Regions from separate parts of the Aridibaculum aurantiacum genome, predicted to be linked through region 2. Evidence: riboswitches for the same ligand, from Rfam matches in the RefSeq annotation. Region 2 holds a riboswitch; the other holds the start of a gene.

Region 1 (3,371 bases), on a different contig from region 2:
TTTGGCAAACATATCACGTGAATGTGCTCTTGCCACTTCCGTCATTTCAGGATCGGCCTTCAGCGGTTTCAGTCCTTCTTTTGCCCGTTCCTCGTTTACCATTTCCAGCATCTGCGCTTCCAGGTCAGGGCGTGGTTTAGGATTATCTACTGTAAACTTCAGATCATATGACTTGGTAGATTCCGGTTCTACTGTCAGGTTGTTGATGGTTTTACCAACAGCTTCATCGAACACCGGTGATAGTTTTTCATCTAGCCATTCTACACCCAGTGCCAGCCTGCCGGCAATCTTACTTTCTCTTGTTTTCTCACTTAATCCATCCGATAAGGGGAAGGCTAGTAACAATGCAGAAATGATGGTAGCATAAATAATCCCATTTACAAAACCCGGAACAGTGCCAAGCGCTTTGTTAGCAATATTGGCATGTGCCTGGGGTGGGGTAGTGGCAAAAAAACGGGCTGTTATTTTCCCAAGAATGATTCGTGCAATAATTAGTGCTATGAAAAATGATATAGGGTAATTCCATACACCAATATTGGGAAAACCTTTTTCTATGAGAGCGGCTATGTATTGGTACCCCCAGAAGGCAAGCAGCAAGCCTGCCACCCATGATATCAGCTCTATACTTCCTACGATAAACCCGCGCACATAGCCACCATATACAGCCAGTAATATGATAATAAAGAGAAAGAAGTCAATTAAATTCATAGCCTTTTTATTTCATATTCATAAAAGATGTACCAACAACTGCAGGTGGTTCATTTTCATTCACCCAGAAGAAAAAATATTTTTCCTTTTCACCTGCACTGCTACATTTGCACCCGGTTTGGTTTCCGCAAGGGCGGAATGAAAAGGGAAGCCGGTGTAAGTCCGGCGCTATCCCCGTAGCTGTATGTTGCTTTTCAGAATGAAATTTTGAGTAACTGTTGAACATTGGCCACTGTCAGTAAAATGATGGGAAGGCGTTCAGCAGGCAACGAGCCAGAAGACCTGCCATACCAATTATTTAATCACCGGGCTTTCGGGCGAAAAGCTGGAGATGTGAGTGTCTTGTGTTCAGAGACGTTGCATTTCTTTCCTGTTTTCCGAAGGCTCATAGTCAAAAATGAACAAATTGCTATGAGCAAGAAATTTTACCTTCTTTCTCTACTTACTGCATCAGCCTTGGGCTTGCATGCACAATCAGTAGACACTACACGTTCATCTGTATTGGATGAAGTGGTAGTAACCGCAAATAAACTTCCGCAAAAACAAAGTACTACCGGCAAGGTTATCAGTGTTATTACCAAAGAACAGATAGAGCAGAACAGCGGCCGTACGCTTCCTCAATTGCTGAACGAACAGGCAGGATTAACCATCAATGGTGCGCTGAACAACATGGGCAGCAACCAGACTGTGTACATGCGTGGTGCTTCATCTGGACGTACACTTATTTTGGTAGATGGTATTCCTATCAGCGATCCATCATTCATCCAAAACGATTTCGACATCAACCTCTTTAGCCTGAACAATATTGAGCGCATCGAGATTTCGCGTGGTGCACAGTCTACCTTATACGGTTCTGATGCGGTGGCTGGTGTTATCAATATCATTACGCTAAAAAAAGACATTACCAAACCTGTACATGTAGCAGCAACGGTTGCTGCAGGCAACTATGGCACCTTTAGAGGCAACCTGCAGTTGTTCGGTAAGCTTGGTAAATTTACCTACACCACGCGTTATGCAAAAATGCTTACCAATGGTTTTTCATCAGCACACGACAGCACCGGTAAAGCAAACTTTGACAATGATGGCTATAACAGCGATGTATTCAATACTTCGGTGCAGTACCAGGCGAATGAGAACCTGTCGTTCCGCACTTTCATACAAGAAAGCAGGTATAAAACAGACCTGGATGCTGGCCTGTTTACTGACGAAAGAGATTATACAACTAACAGCAAACTGTTGATGACAGGTGCTGGTTTCCATTTCAGGAAAAACATTGTAAGCATTACAGGTAACTACCAATACAGCGAGAACCGCAGGAACTACCTGAATGATAGTGTTCATATTGCAGGTTTCAGCACGTATTCTACAGACAACTTCAATGGACGTTCGCAATTTGCAGAGCTTTACAGTAGTATAGAGCTAAGTAAGAATGTTACATTTTTGCAAGGTGCAGACTACCGCTTCAATAGCATGAACAGTCATTTTTATTCACTCAGCGGCTGGGGACCTTACGAGTCATCTTTCAGCGATACATCCGTTAGCCAGTCATCACTGTACGGCTCGTTGCTTGTGCGCGATAACAGCCAGAAGCTAAATATAGAAGTAGGTGCTCGTTTGAATGTGCATTCACGTTATGGCAGCAATCATACTTTTACTTTCAATCCTTCGTACAGCATCACCAACCAGTTCAGGGTATTTGGTAGTATAGCTACAGGTTTTAAAGCGCCTACGCTTTACCAGTTGTATTCTTCCTTTGGTGTAAGAGACCTGAAGCCTGAACGTTCTACCAATTACGAACTGGGACTACAGCACCAGCATGAAGTGGCTAATAGCCGCATCGTGTATTTCCACCGCGACATAAAAGATGGAATTGATTTCAACAACTTCAACTTTAGGTATTACAACTTCATCAGCCAGAAAGTAAATGGTGTAGAATTGGAAACAGTTGTTCGTCCTACTACCGCTCTTACCCTTTCAGCTAACTATACTTATCTAAACCCTGAAGAGGTTTCGCAAAGCCGCGTTACTTTCAAGGATACAACCTACTCGCATTTGTTGCGCAGGCCAAAGCACAACCTGAACATTGCTGCAGGTTACCAGTTCACCAAAGCTTTGCATGTACGTGTAGCAGGTAAGTATGTAGGAAGTCGTTTTGATGCAGGTGGTTACCAGGCGAATGATATCAAGCTTGACAGCTATTTTTTGCTGAACGCTTATGCTGAATACAAACTGCGTGATACCTGGACTTTCTTCCTTGATGCTCAAAACATCACCAACACCAGGTTCTTCGATATACGCGGTTACAACTCTATACCAACTTTGGTTACAGGAGGTGTAACATTTAAATTGTAATTCACCAGGAAAATATAATGAAAGCCGGTAGCAATGCCGGCTTTTTTGTACCATCAAATTAGCTGCTATGGGTGTACACGAAATGAAGACCTGCCCCGCTTGCAAGAACACATTTGAGTGCAAGGCAAACAACATAGCGCACTGCCAATGTACCCAGGTTGTGCTGCCGGTAAAGGTGATGGATACAATAAAAAAATCTTACGACGACTGCTTGTGTCTTGCCTGTTTACAGCAGTTGGTAAATGATGCTGGCAAAACAAAAGACAACCTGCGGCAGAAGTAGCAGCAATTTTATATTTGCACCCAAACCT
Region 2 (3,371 bases):
TAACCTGCGCATGGTAGCGTTGGAATATATTGTAATAAATACCGGGCAGCCGCATCCGAAGTTTGGCGATCAGCTACTGGATGTTGGTGGCGTACCACCGCTTGCAGCACAGGGCATAGATCACTGGAGCCTTCATGTTTGGTTATACGAGCACAATCCTCGAGGTATTTTCCAACCATTCAATCCTAATATCACTTGTCCTTAGAACTCAAAAAGAGTTTCCTTTTTCACGATCTTGTTCGGGGTGCTTTCAGGGGAAAGCGCCCCGTGCTATTTAGGGAAACATAAATTCAAATGCCGACTTGTCAGTCTTTCCGTTGTCGAGAATGATTACACCCCGTTCCTTTCCTTGTTCCCTGATTAAGCATAAGTGCTACCTGCCTACCGGCAGGCAGGTTGTGACTTCAGCATAGGTTTTTCATGCATATTCCCTTTTTGGAACTTTTTATATCATCGTTTTAAGCAGCTTGCTAACTTATCAAGGCATCAACGTCCCGCTGCTGTTTACAACACCTGCCTGCCGGCAGGCAGGGTAGTACAAAAGCTCAATAGTAAGACTCCGGGAATGGGCTGTATATCATTCCCGGTCGCCTTTTTTTTGGTTACTTTTTGGGCACACAAAAAAAGTGACATCAAGAGGATGAAAAGCCGGGTTCTATAACTCTGTAATCAACATGTCTTAGTAAGAGAGTAGAGTTAAGTATCGGAAAAACAGCAAGTAAATAAACCTTACTGTACAAAAATCTGAGGAAAAAACAGAACACCTTTAGGAAACCATACTCGAGACCATGGTCTATAGAACACCTTGGTATTGAAGGGGACCGTGGCAAACGCACGATACCTTTTAAGGAGACACCGCAGCTTTTAAGGAGACACAGCAGGGATAAACATGAAGACGTGTCATTCGCTTCCTTAAAACATCCAAGGAGAGCTGGGGGAGAAGTTGCTGGCGAGGAAAAGCTGGCGCTGGAAGTGTTAAACCAAAACACCAACAAGGCGTAAAAAAGAAGCCCGGCAGTTTGAACCGGGCTGTCTTCGTTTGCACCTTAACGTGCTCTCTTTGTTAGCGCTTTAGCTTTCTTCTGTGCTGAGCTTTTCTTTTTAGTAGGCTTATTCTTTTTAGGATGAGCTGTTTTTGACATACAATTAAAATTTAAAGGTTAGAATATTATTTACTTATGGCTCCAGCGTATGTTTCCCCGTTTCTTAAGATGCTTGTAGGAACGGCAACTTTACAACCAGTTTCAAAAAGTGGACGAAGATATGCTTATAAGGGTAAATACGCTGCTTGATCAATGATTGTCATGCCGCGGCCTCCTTGCTTCCCCAACTTTCGGTAGTGTCCCTTATGGCAAACCAGCTTTCCGTAGTGTCTCCAGCTCAGTTTTCGAAGTCTTCCGTAGGAACACCTCAATCTTCCCTGGCAGCAGGGTTATCCCGCAACAGAATTACCACCTCCAGGGCAAGCTATTCACCTGGATGGGCGGGATACCGCATCAGCCTCACCTTTGATAGCAGCGGCATTTTCTCTATTCGCCGACCAGTCCAGCGGGACAATATTTGTTTTCAACATAGGGTGAACAACAAGTTGGCCCCCTTCTATTCTTATGTCATTATTTTGAACATGATACGGTTCCCGCCACGGCGGGATTTAAAGGGAACCAGGTGCAAGTCCCGGACTATCCCCGTAGCTGGGAGCTCCTATCATGGTTGTCATCTTCAAGCCACTGTTCTTAAAAGAACGGGAAGGCTATGAACAACGGAGCAAGTCAGAAGACCTGCCGCATTCAATTTAGTAACAATGCTTTCGGAGGAAAAGTAGGTACTGATCGTTACGCCCTTCTATCGGCTCAGCCTTCAGCTTCCTGCACTCTATCCGCGAGTGTTACAGTAATAAACTAACAAGATGAATTAATAATTATCATGCTACATACAGATATATCCATCATCAACCGATCAACCAATCCATTGCCTGAATATGCCACCGAAGGATCTTCAGGTATGGACATCAGGGCTTTTGTAAACGAGGTGGTGACTTTAGAACCGCTGCAACGAGCTTTGATACCAACAGGTCTTTTTTTAGAACTGCCAGCTGGTTATGAAGCGCAGATACGCCCAAGAAGCGGCCTGGCCATCAAACAGGGAATTACCTGCCTGAATACGCCGGGTACCATAGATGCAGATTACAGGGGTGAGATAAAAGTGATCCTGGTTAATCTTTCGAATGAACAGGTAACCATCAACAATGGCGATAGAATAGCGCAAATGGTGTTTCAGAAAGTGGAGCGGGTACAGTTGAGAGCGGTAGAAGAGATCAATGTTACCGAAAGAGGTGCAGGAGGATTTGGACATACCGGCAAGAATTAAAATACAGTTGAAATAACAATAAACGTTTTATGGGATTATTTGATAAAAGAATTAATTACAAGCCATTCGAGTACCCGGAAGTATTGCAGTTTACTGAAGCAATCAACAAATCGTTTTGGGTACACTCAGAAGTGGATTTTACCGCTGATGTGCAGGACTTTCACTCTCACCTTACCGAAAGTGAACAAAGCGCTATCAAGAACAGCTTACTCACCATTGCACAAATTGAAGTATCGGTAAAGTCTTTCTGGGGCAACTTGTACAATCATTTTCCAAAGCCGGAGTTGAATGGACTGGGTACCACTTTCGCCGAATGCGAATTCCGCCACTCAGAGGCCTATTCGCGTTTGCTGGAGGTTCTAGGCTACAATGATGAATTTGAAAAACTGATAGAAGTGCCGGTTGTGAAGCAGCGTCTGGCATTCCTATCCGGTGCATTAAGTAAGGTTAATTCAAGCGACCAGAGAGAATATGTCATTTCATTGATCCTGTTCACCATCCTGATTGAAAACGTATCCCTGTTCAGCCAGTTTGCTGTCGTGCTTTCTTTTACGCGGTTTAAAGGGCTGATGAAAAACGTAAGCAACATCATTGCATGGACGTCGGTAGATGAACAACTGCATGCAAACGCAGGTATTTATCTTATCAATAAATTGAGGGAGGAATATCCAGAATTGATTGACGATGCTTTGATAGAACAAACAACCAACCTGATAACAGATTTCATCGAAATTGAAGAACAGATCATCGACTGGATCTTCCAGGAAGGCGAGATTGATACGATCACGAAAAGCGACCTGTTGAATTTTATAAAATTCAGGGTAGATGAATGTTTGCAAAAAATCAATTTTCCTGAACAGTTCTTCATTAGCCACAGTCAATACGAGCCGATGAAGTGGTTTGAAGAAGAAGTTTTTGCCAACAGCCTGGATGACTTCTTCGCTAAGCGACCGGTAGAATATACCAAGCACGATAAGAGCATTACGGCCAACGACTTGTTTTAA

What was found. A riboswitch is a leader RNA that binds a small molecule or an ion and turns the genes downstream of it on or off. The one in region 2 is predicted to bind cobalamin.
Region 1: linked by a shared signal. The riboswitch ahead of J4N22_RS03430 (TonB-dependent receptor plug domain-containing protein) and the one ahead of dut (dUTP diphosphatase) in region 2 are both predicted to bind cobalamin.

What each region holds. Positions count from the first base shown of each region.
Region 1 is NZ_JAFEWC010000001.1:791,064-794,434, forward strand. It holds gene J4N22_RS03425 (CvpA family protein) at 1-708, opposite strand, end outside; cobalamin riboswitch at 811-1,012, shown strand; gene J4N22_RS03430 (TonB-dependent receptor plug domain-containing protein) at 1,120-3,060, shown strand; gene J4N22_RS03435 (cysteine-rich CWC family protein) at 3,128-3,343, shown strand.
Region 2 is NZ_JAFEWC010000002.1:112,759-116,129, forward strand. It holds gene J4N22_RS12135 (hypothetical protein) at 1-205, shown strand, start outside; cobalamin riboswitch at 1,614-1,800, shown strand; gene dut (dUTP diphosphatase) at 1,924-2,367, shown strand; gene J4N22_RS12145 (ribonucleotide-diphosphate reductase subunit beta) at 2,397-3,371, shown strand.